DNA from 2 places in the Agrobacterium sp. NPDC058088 genome. Region 2 is predicted to be linked to the other one. Evidence: riboswitches for the same ligand, from Rfam matches in the RefSeq annotation. Region 2 holds a riboswitch; the other holds the start of a gene.

Region 1 (5,731 bases), on a different contig from region 2:
GTTGAGCCGGGACAGACAGGACTTTCGCCCTACCCCAATGCCTCCGCCGAGGGCGGGCTTCGCACACTCTGCGTGCGCACCTGCGACGGCTCTTTCTTCCCGATCGCCTCCAACGCCTCGCCGCTCGATTTCCGCGCCCAGGCCGAACAGTGCCAGAAAATGTGCCCGGGAACCGAAACGGAACTCTATTTCCACTCCATGACGGATCAGGAAACAGCAGACATGGTGTCCGCTGAGACCGGCAAACCCTACAAGGACCTGCCCACCGCCTTCGCCTATCGCAATGCCTCAACGAAAGCGCCCGGCTGCGCCTGCAACATGGCAGCCTATCACGAGGAGATGCAAAAGCAGGAACAGGCGTCCCGGCCGGAAGCCGAAAAGCCCTATTCCAGCATCACCACCATTCCATCACCCCAAGGTGACAAGGCCCCAAAGCCCGCCGAGCAGCAGGCCGCAAAGCCGCCGGAGCAACCCGTTCCCGAGCGCGACTATGACCCGAACGATGCGAAAGTGCGTGTCATCGGACCCAAATTCCTGCCGGACCAGACCGGCAAGATCGACCTGAAAAACCCGGCGCTGAAAGGTATACAGCCGCAGCAGTGACTACGTCGTCAGCGAGCGCGCGAGGCGTATTTCTTCTCCCCGCCTTGGAGAAGTCCGCGGCAGCGGGATGAGGGGGCAAGGGTGGTGAGGTACGGCAATGTTGCCCCCTGATCCGACCCTTCGGGCCACCTTCTCCCGGGCGGGGAGAAGAAATGCACGCCAATGTCCCGCCCTATTCGCAGGCCTCCGTGTTTACACCCCACCCCAGCGGTTACGAAACACAAGCTCTTCCAGCGGCACGCGCTGCCGCCAGCCCTTCACCGCCAGTTCCGGTTCGGTATAAAGCGTATCGACGCGACCGAGGCACAGCCAGGCGACGATCTCGATATGATCGGGAATATCCAGAATGGCCCTGATATCGCTGTCATGGAAAATGCTGACCCAGCCAACGCCGACGCCTTCGGCGCGGGCCGCGAGCCAGAGGTTCTGGATGGCGCAGACGGTGGAATAGACATCCGTGCGCGGATTATGGGTGCGGCCCAGCACCACCTTGCCACCCCGTGTCGGATCGCAGGTGACGCAGATGCTGAGCGGCGCCTTGCGGATTCCTTCGAGCTTAAGGCTGCGATAAAGCGCCTGCTGCTCGCCCGCAAACATCGCCGCCGCCTCTTCATTGGCGCGGCTGAAGGCTTCCCATGCAGCCCCACGCACGGCGCTATCGGTAACGAGAGTGAAATTCCACGGCTGCATGAAACCGACAGAGGGAGCGGCATGCGCCGCTCTCAGGAGGCGCTCGACGAGATCATCCGGCAGCGGCTCTGGCAGGAACTGGTCGCGCACATCACGCCGCGTCTCGATGGCGCGGTAGATCGCCTCGCGCTCGTCCCCGGAAAACGGGCGAGCGGGTGAAAGCGCGTGATCGAAGGGGTTGGTGTCGTGTGGCGTGGTGACGGGCGGTTCGGTCGGCATCGTTTATCCCTAACAATGCGGGCGGGCCGGTGCCGAAACCATGGGAGGTTTGCAGCGACGACGCGCTTTCCAGCAACCTGCCGCCGTCCGCGCGGTTCGGTCCATCCTGCCAGGCCGGTCTTCTGACTAAGCTTCATCCGCCCCGTTTCGCCTTCCCGAATTGCTTCAGTGGCATGAGAAACAGAGCATCCGCCTCACAGCGTTGGGCACGTTCCGGTTTTTCACCGGATTCCCGATTCTCCCGCCGGAGGGCGGGCACCTGACGGGTGAAGCTATGGGCAAAAAAGCTTGCGAACACAAGTGTCGTGCAGGTGGTGCGGCAATGTGGCCTGCCGCAGCTTGCCTTCATCATTCCACCGGGAAATATCTGACATAAGCGAACTCGTCGCCATCAGGTGACCAGTTGGGAGAGTTCATCGTGCCCTGCCCGCCAAACAGCTCGAAAAGCGTTTCGACATTGCCGCCATCCATATCCATCAGCCGCACCCGCACGTCGAGATCGCGCGGATGATCGAAGACGTCGGCGTCATAAGAAACGAATACCACCTTATCACCGGTCGGAGACGGGTGTGGAAACCAGTCGCCATAGGGGCTGTCGGTTATACGCTCGACGGCGGAACCATCCACCCGCACCCGCCAGATCTGCATCAACCCGGTACGGCTGGAATTGAAATAGATCCACGCACCGTCAGGCGAATAATCCGGCCCGTCATTGCGGCCTTCACCATGGGTAAGGCGTGTCTCAACGCCGCTGTCTATGTCCATGGAGTAAATATCGAAAACCTGATCACGAATGCCGCAATAGGCAAAGCTCTTCCCATCCGGCGACCAGCCGTGCCAGTAGGAAGGAAGGTTCTTCGTCATCAGCTGCGGCACGCCGCCTGCCGAGGACAGGAGATAGATGGCGCTCTTGCCGAATTCCACCTTGTCGGAAATGGCATAAAGCGAACCATCAGGCGAAATGCCGTGGTCATTGTTGCAGAGCGTGGCAAAGCCGGTATCGACCTTCTCCGGCGACGCATCACCGGTAAGAGACAGGCGATAAATCAGCCCTTCGCTGTTCAACAGCAGATATTTGCCATCCGGCGACCAGTTCGGCGCCTCGAACAGGTCAGGCGTCTGCCACACAATCCGCATCTGTCGGGTGCGGATGTTGAAGATTTCGATGGAACTGCGCATTCTGCCTCCCGGGCTTTAAAAGTCTGGCTCGGACCGTTGGCACGCGCGCACATTCCGTTTGCTTTAACCACCGCCGTGATTATGATCCTATGGCCGCAGGCACCGTCCTGCAAATTCAAATCGGAAAAAACGCCAGCGTTCCGGCACCGCCCGTGACCCTCCCCGTTTCTCCCAGATCCGAGGTTCCGCGATGAATACCATCGCCGATCACGGCATCCGGTTCGGCCGGATCGCCGCAATGCTTCCTGTCAGAAGTATCGAAAAGGCCCATGATTTTTATGTCGGCGTACTCGGTTTCGAAAAGACCTTCGAAAACGGCAATCCCGTCGGCTTCATGATCCTGAAACAGGGCAATGCCGAGCTGCATCTGACATTGCAGCCGGCCCACAGGGCAGCTCCTTTCAACGTGGCGCATATGATGGTGAGCGATGTCGATGCGCTGCACGCGATTTGCAAAAGCCATGGGCTGCGCATCATCAAGGGGCTGCAGGACAAGGATTATGGTCTGAGGGCCTTTGTCTTTGAAGACCCTGATGGCAATCGCATCGATGTGGGGCAGGTTATTTGAGGTGAGTGAAGAGTGGCGCGGGGTTTTCTCCGCGCCATTCATGAACCCCCATCGTGGACCGAGCGCATGCCGCATGTTTCTTCTCCCCGAGGGGGAGAAGGTCGCGGCAGCGGGATGAGGGGGCAAGGGTAGTGAGATACGGCAATCGTGCCCCCTCATCCGACCCTTCGGGCCACCTTCTCCCCGGCGGGGAGAAGAAATATGCCGCACCGTCTCACAGGCAATCAACCTCGATGACGCAGGACCGGCCTTAAACGCGCCTTCCGGAAACCGCCTTAGTCACCGATCCCTGAACCGGTTGGTGATCGGATAACGCCGGTCACGCCCAAAATTCTTCTTGGTGATCTTAACACCCGGCGCCGATTGCCGGCGCTTGTATTCGGCGAGGTAGAGCAGATGCTCCACCCGATGCACGGTCGCCAAATCATGGCCGCGCGCCAGAATTTCCTCGACCGACATTTCCTTCTCGACAAGGCATTCGAGAATATCGTCCAGCACCGGATAGGGCGGCAGCGAATCCTGGTCGGTCTGGTTGGGGCGCAATTCGGCCGATGGCGCCTTGGCGATGATGTTGGCGGGGATCACCTCGCCGGAAGGGCCCAGCGCACCCGGCGGCACATGGGCGTTGCGCCAGGCGGAAATGGCATAGACCTGCATCTTGTAGAGGTCCTTGATGGGGTTGAAACCGCCATTCATATCGCCATAAAGCGTGGCGTAGCCCACAGACATTTCCGACTTGTTACCCGTCGTCACCACCATTGAGCCGAACTTGTTCGAAACGGCCATCAAAATGGTGCCGCGCGTGCGGCTCTGCAGGTTTTCCTCGGTGATGCCCTCTTCGGTGCCCTCGAAAAGTTCTGACAGCGCCGAGAGAAAGCCTTCCACCGGCTCGACGATCGGCACGATATCGTAACGGCAACCGAGCGCCCGGGCGCAATCGGCGGCATCCTTCAACGATTCTTCCGAGGTATAGCGGTAAGGCAGCATGATGCAGCGCACCCGCTCCTCACCAAGCGCATCGACGGCAAGGGCAGCGCAGATCGCCGAATCGATACCGCCGGAAAGGCCAAGAACCACGCTCTTGAAACCGTTCTTGTTAACATAGTCGCGAAAGCCCAGCATGCAGGCGCGGTAATCCGCCTCCTCGCCCTCGGGAATCTTCGAGAATGGCCCGCTCTCGCAGCGCCAGCCGTCCGCGGTACGTTTCCAGTCGGTGACGGCAAGCGTGGCCTCGAACTGGCTCATCTGGAAGGCGAGCGTCTTGTCTGCATTAAAGGCGAAGCTCGCACCGTCGAATACCAGCTCGTCCTGCCCGCCCAGCTGATTGGCGAAAACGAGCGGAAGCCCGCTCTCGATCACCTGCCGGAGCGCCACCTGATGGCGCACATCCAGCTTGCCACGATAATAGGGCGACCCATTCGGCACCAGCAGGATTTCCGCCCCACTTTCGGCCAGCGTCTCGCACACGCCCATGTCGTTCCAGATTTCCTCGCAGATCGGAATGCCGATCCGCACACCACGGAAATTATAGGGACCGGAAATCGACCCTTCGGAGAAAACGCGTTTTTCGTCGAACTCGCCGTAATTTGGCAGGTCGATCTTGTCGCGCAGCGCAATGATCTTGCCGCCATCCAGCAGCGCCACCGAATTGTGCCGGCCCGTCTCGCCTTGGCGCGGAAAGCCAATGACGACACCCGGCCCACCATCGGCCGTTTCTGCCGCCAGTTCTTCCACCGCTTTCAGGCATGCTTTCAGAAAAGCCGGCTTCAGCACCAGATCCTCAGGCGGATAGCCTGAAATGAACAGCTCGGTCAGAAGCAGCAGGTCGGCGCCCTGCGTCGCCGCATCGGCCCGCGCCTCACGCGCCCTGGCGAGGTTGCCCGCCACGTCGCCAACAGTCGGATTGAACTGCCCAACGGCAATCCGGAGATGGTTCTTGATATCGTGTCTGTCGCTCATGCCCATTCAATACCGCGCCCGTGGCCGCTCCGCAACGCGGCAATTGCATACCGCAGCGGCTCAAGGACCGGTATCCCCGTTCACACGAAGGTTATCACCACGCCCGCCAGAGTCAGCAAAGTTCATGTCGCATTCATCGCGCTTATGTGACAGTTACATGACACTTTTGCAACGCCCGATTCACCTCCCCGGATCGGCGCTGCCGCCTGAAATACCGGAGTATGGGTTTGAAACATTCGGCGCCAAAAACAACGGCTTCCGAAAAGGCTGGTTTTGTCTTTTCGCCTGCGGCAAAAAGGGGCCTTTCGAAGCTTTCGGGCACTGCCTATACGCTTGCCAATCTCACGCTCGCATCCATCGTACTCGTCGTTTCGCTGGAATGGATCGCCCGTGGTTCGCTCCATGACGTTGGCGCCTTCCTCACCTCCCCCGCCCGCCCGGGCGTGACCACCATCGCCGCCATGCTCGCCCTTCTCGTGGCGCTGGATGCCATGCTTGGCCGACGTTACCTGT
Region 2 (5,731 bases):
TCCAAGCCGGCATCTTTCAGCACGGCGAGATCGGCAATGGTGGATTTCGAACCACATAGCAAAACCAGCCGGCAATCGGAGGGGATCGTCCCACCCGGCCGTACACGGATGAGTTCTACATCCGGTTCCATGTCGAGGGGATCGAGGTCGTCGAAATTGGAAATATGCGGCAGGATCGGCACGGCGATGCGGATCTTTGCGTCGGGCTTCTGTTGGGCCGGGCCGGAAAGCCCCAGCGCATCTTCCGCCGGCAGTTTTGCGGCATCTGAGAAATGTGGCAGAAGCCCTATGGAGGCCCAGCCGGTCTTTTCCGCAATCATCCGCATGCCCTCGGAAAACAGCGCCGGATCGCCACGAAAGCGGTTGACGATGAAGCCTTCGATCATTGCCGCGTCATCGACGTCGAGCACCGCCTTGGTTCCGACGAGGCCGGCAATGACGCCACCCCGATCGATATCGCCGATCAGGATCACCGGCACATCGGCGGCCCGTGCGAAACCCATATTGGCGATGTCGTTGGCGCGCAGGTTGATTTCCGATGCGCTGCCAGCCCCTTCCACCAGCACCAGATCGGCCTGTTGTTTCAGGCGCTCGAAACTATCAAGCACGCGTGGCATCAGCCCGGCCTTCATGTGCTGATAGTCGGCTGCCTTGGCATTACCGACGATCTTTCCCTGTACCACCACCTGTGCGCCGGTTTCGCTCTGCGGCTTCAGCAGCACTGGATTCATGTGCACGGAAAGCGGCACGCCCGCTGCCCGTGCCTGCAGGGCCTGCGCGCGACCGATCTCGCCGCCATCGGCGGTGACAGCGGCATTGTTCGACATGTTCTGCGGTTTGAACGGCAGGACGGAGAGGCCACGCCGGGTGAATGCGCGGGCAAGGCCGGCCACCATCAGCGATTTGCCGACATCGGAGCCGGTTCCCTGAAACATCAGTACCCGGGCAGTCATATCAGAATTCTATCCCGGCTTGAGCTTTCACGCCTGCCTTGAAGTGATGTTTCACCAGCGTCATCTCCGTCACCATGTCGGCGACGTCGATCAGCGGTTGCTTGGCGTTGCGACCGGTGACGATGACATGCAGATCGGGCCGGCGACTGGACAACGTTTCGACAACCTCTTCCAACGGCAGGTATTCGTAACGCAAGGCGATGTTCAGTTCGTCAAGAACCAGAAGGCCGATAGTTTGATCGGCCATCAGAGCCTTGGCCTCCTCCCACGCCTTTGTCGCTGCTGCGACGTCACGCTTGAGATCCTGCGTGTCCCAGGTGAAACCTTCGCCCATGGTGCGCCACACGATCTTTTCGCCGAACAGGGTCAGAGCCTGCTGTTCGCCTGTCGACCAGGCACCCTTGATGAACTGAACGATGCCGACCCTTCGCCCGGTGCCGAGCATACGCAGAGCAAGACCGAAGGCCGCTGTGGACTTGCCCTTGCCGGGGCCTGTGTTGATCATCAGCAGGCCTTTTTCGATGGTCTTTTCGGCGACTTCGGCGTCCTGCACCGTCTTGCGGTTGACCATTTTCTGCCGGTGGCGTTCGGCTTCGCTGTCGCTGATGTCGCGGGTCATCGCCTTTTCCTTCTCATCCATCGGCCTGGAACCTTATGCCCCCGCCATTCGGAGCGGCGACTATACTCAATTTGCCGCACCCGGCAATGTGCCGGTCACGGGTGCGCGGCATTGACCCTCACACCCGTTCAGCCTAATGGTAAGGGACTGACGGTCTTTTCCCGGCAACGGGAAAAGCTAAGAGGGAACACGGTTCCGCCCCGACAAAGGGTCATTCCGTGGCTGCCCCCGCAACTGTAAGCGGTAAGCCCGCGCCGTAAAGCCACTGGACCTCTCACGGGGTTCGGGAAGGCGGTGTCCGGGTGTTGATAGAGCCGCAAGCCAGGAGACCTGCCGTTTCAGGAAAAAACGTCTGCCGGGCGGGGTGCTCCGGTCAGTCGGTCAGATCGAACTGCCGGTTTGCGCCCGTCCGCATACCGTTTTCGATATCCGCACCCCGAAGAATTTTAATTTGGCGTGGGAACGGGACGGTTTGGATATTTCAGCGACATCTTCATGTGCAAACGCGAGCGCACTGAGCAAAACGGCGCCCGGCGTCACCGTCTTCGTATGCCGGAGCTGTCGCGATGATGTCGATCCGAATGCCGAACCGCGCCCCGGTTCGCGTCTTGCCGATGCCGTTATCGAAAAGGCGCAGGAGAGCGGTATTGCCGTTCGTTCCGTCAATTGTCTTGCCAATTGCAAGCGTGGTCTCAGCGCCGTTCTGCGCAGCGCCGATGGCTGGTCTTATGTGTTTGGCGGGCTGACGCCGGATGATGCGGAAGACCTGCTGACTGGCGCGCGGCTGCTTTCTGCCGCGCCCGATGGCCTGATGCCCTGGCGCGGCCGCCCCGAACCCTTAAAGCGCGGCATGGTGGCGCGCATTCCCCCATTCGATTTTACCGAGGAGAGATCATGAGCACCCTTGTGGACCGCGTTCCCTGCACCATCGTCACCGGCTTTCTGGGGGCCGGAAAAACCACGCTGCTGCGTGGCCTTCTCGAAAAGCTTGACGGCAAGCGTCTCGCCATCATCGTCAATGAATTCGGCGATATCGGCATCGACGGCGAAATTCTGAAAGGTTGCGGCATTGAAAGCTGCCCGGAGGAAAACATTGTCGAGCTGGCCAATGGCTGCATCTGCTGCACGGTGGCGGATGATTTCCAGCCAGCCATCGAACAAATCCTCAGCCGCCAGCCGAAAGTGGAGCATATCCTCATCGAGACTTCCGGCCTTGCCCTGCCGAAGCCCCTCGTACAGGCCTTCCAATGGCCTGCGATCAAGAGCCGCGTGACTGTCGATGCCGTGGTCGCCGTGGTGGACGGTGCGGCGCTGGCCGAGGGTCAGGTTGCTCATGACATGGAAGCGCTCGCAGCCCAGCGCGCCAATGACGAGGTGCTCGACCATGATGACCCGGTCGAAGAGGTCTTCGAGGATCAGGTTGCCTGCGCCGATCTCATCGTGCTCACCAAGGCCGATCTTCTCGATGATGCCGGTCTCGACAAGGCAAAGGCGCATGTCCTCGAACATCTGCCGAAGGCGGCAAAGATCGTTGTGGCTTCGAATGGCGCCATCGATCCTGCCGTGCTGATCGGTCTCGGCCTTGCGGTGGAAGAGGATATCGAAAACCGCCGCACCCATCATGATGGCGAACTTGACCATGAACATGATGATTTCGACAGCTTCGTCGTCGATCTGCCGGCTGTTACCGATCCGGAAGCTCTGGCGGCCCGTATCGCCGAGACGGCCGCTGCCGAAAATGTGCTGCGTATCAAGGGCTTCATCGAAGTCGCGGCCAAGCCCATGCGTTTGCAGGTGCAGGCGGTCGGCAGCCGCGTCAACCATTATTACGACCGTCCGTGGGCGGCGGGTGAGGAGCGCCGCAGCCGCCTCGTCATCATCGGCGAAAAGGGTATCAACCGCGAAAAGATCGAACAGATGCTGGCCGCGTGACATGAGCTGCGACGCACTTTTACTGGAAAAGCTTTGAATGCATATTCTCGCCACCACGTCCTCGTCTCTGGACGACCTGATCGAGCCGGTTGATCTCAACCAGCCCCGTTCGGATGTGGTGGTGCTGTCTTTTTCGGCAAGCGATCTTGCCGGGCTTGAGCGGGCGTGGCGGCAGGCGGGAGATAAGCTTCCATCCCTTTCTGCCGCGAACCTGTCCGAACTTCGGCATCCGATGTCGGTCGATCTCTGGATCGAAAAAACAGCGGAACATGCCCGCGTTATCCTTATCCGGATTCTCGGTGGTGCGGAGCGCTGGCGCTACGGGGTCGATCAGCTGGCCATTCTGGCGCGCGGGCGCGGCATCAAGCTTCTGCTTTTGCCGGGGGAATGCAGCGAGAGGGATGAAAAGCTCGAGGCTGCCTCCACGGTTGATAAGCCGACGCTGGCCTCCGTTCTCTCCTTCTTCCGGGAAGGTGGGGCGGAGAATATGGCCCGCCTTGCCGCTGGCCTTCCTGTTCTGGCGGATGGCGGAGAATGGCCGGATATAAAGGCGGTGCCCCTCCCGAAAGCTGGCTTTTATCGCCCGGATCTGGGTGTTGTGGGGCAGGAAGAGGCTTGTGCGGGGTTTCCTGCCGGTGCGCCAGTTCTGCCCATTCTCTTTTACCGTTCCATGCTTTTGGCGGAAGATGCAGTACCCGTTGATACGTTGTTTCAGGCGCTCTCTTCCCGCGGTTTTGCGCCCCTGCCGATTTTTGTCAGCGGGTTGAAGGATGGGGAAGCGATCCGTTTTCTCGAAACGGTGCTGCCCGCTCTTCGGCCTGCAGCCATCCTCGCGGCTACGGCTTTCGCCAGCCAGACGGATGACAAGGGCGAAACGCTGTTCGATCGCCTCGGCGTTCCCGTTTTCCAGGTGGTGATGGCAACCACCCGGCGTGACGGCTGGGTGGAAAATGCGCGCGGTCTCAATCCCTCCGATCTTGCCATGCATGTCGTACTGCCCGAGTTGGACGGGCGGATTCTCGCGGGTGCGATCTCGTTCAAAAAGGCGCGGACAGATGGCGGGGTCAGCCTTCTGAATCTGCCGGAGGCGGATCGTGTCGAACAGGTGGCGAACCGCATCGCGGCCTTTCTGCGACTGAAATTCGCGCCACCGCAGGATCGCCGCATCGTCATCCTGATGCCTGATTATCCCGGTGCCGCGCCGGGGCGCACCGGTTATGCCGTTGGTCTCGATGTGCCGCAAAGCGTGCTCGAAATGCTGCGCGATCTTGCCGATGCCGGTTATGCGGTGAAGGATATTCCCGAAACGGCACGGGCGCTGCTCGATCGTATCGAGAGCCAGGAAGCGGCAGTCGATCTTTCCACCTATCGGAATTTTCTTGCAGATTTGCCGGAGGCTGCTGGCAAAGCCGTGCATGCGACGTGGGGAGTTGCGGAAGAGGACGGTGCTTTCGTTGATGGCAAATTCCATTTTCGTGTTGCCCGCTTCGGACAGGTCTTCGTGGCGCTCGCGCCGGATCGGGGACGAAACGAGGATCGGCGGGTGGATTATCACGACCCTGCCCTGCCGCCGCGCCACGCGCTCGTCGCCTTCGGCGCATGGGTGCAGCGCGCTGCTGCGGCGCATGCCATCGTGCATGTGGGGGCGCATGGCACGCTGGAATGGTTGCCGGGCAAGACGGTTGCGCTTTCCCGCGATTGTTTTCCGGAAATCGTCACCGGCTCGCTGCCGGTGGTCTATCCGTTCATCGTCTCCAATCCCGGTGAAGCGGCGGTTGCCAAGCGGCGTATCGCCGCCGTGACCATCGGCCATGTTCCCCCGGTTTTGGTGAATGCCGGGCTTTCACCGGAACAGTTGGCGCTGGAACAGCTGGTGGATGAATATGCGCAGGCCGATGGTCTTGATCGCCGCCGCCGCGACCGGCTGGCGAAGCTGATTGTCGAAAAGGCGTTGGAAACCGGGCTGGCGGCAGAGGCGGGCGTGGGTGCGAAGGACGATGCCGATACGGCCCTCTCCCGCATCGATGCCTTTCTCTGCGATCTCAAGGATTTTGCCATCAAGGACGGTCAGCATGTTTTCGGCCGCTTCCCAGAAGGCGAGACAGATCCTCTCCGGCTTGAGAGTGGGAAGGCCGAGAAAGCCGCGCTGCTGGCGGCACTCGATGGCCGGCACATTGCCCCTGGCCCCTCCGGCGCGCCGGCGCGGGGGCGTCTCGACGTATTGCCC

The links. Region 2 has a riboswitch for cobalamin ahead of ACFVTJ_RS22140 (DUF1636 family protein). Riboswitches for the same ligand answer to the same signal wherever they lie in the genome.
Region 1: another riboswitch for cobalamin. It lies ahead of bluB (5,6-dimethylbenzimidazole synthase); the one in region 2 lies ahead of ACFVTJ_RS22140 (DUF1636 family protein).

Annotation. Positions count from the first base shown of each region.
Region 1 is NZ_JBHVSU010000001.1:900,441-906,171, reverse strand. It holds gene ACFVTJ_RS04545 (DUF2865 domain-containing protein) at 1-603, shown strand, start outside; gene bluB (5,6-dimethylbenzimidazole synthase) at 796-1,512, opposite strand; cobalamin riboswitch at 1,607-1,790, opposite strand; gene ACFVTJ_RS04535 (hypothetical protein) at 1,861-2,691, opposite strand; gene ACFVTJ_RS04530 (glyoxalase superfamily protein) at 2,882-3,259, shown strand; gene ACFVTJ_RS04525 (NAD+ synthase) at 3,539-5,218, opposite strand; gene ACFVTJ_RS04520 (LTA synthase family protein) at 5,440-5,731, shown strand, end outside.
Region 2 is NZ_JBHVSU010000011.1:91,175-96,905, reverse strand. It holds gene ACFVTJ_RS22150 (cobyric acid synthase) at 1-953, opposite strand, end outside; gene cobO (cob(I)yrinic acid a,c-diamide adenosyltransferase) at 955-1,572, opposite strand; cobalamin riboswitch at 1,707-1,925, shown strand; gene ACFVTJ_RS22140 (DUF1636 family protein) at 2,045-2,470, shown strand; gene cobW (cobalamin biosynthesis protein CobW) at 2,467-3,504, shown strand; gene cobN (cobaltochelatase subunit CobN) at 3,542-5,731, shown strand, end outside.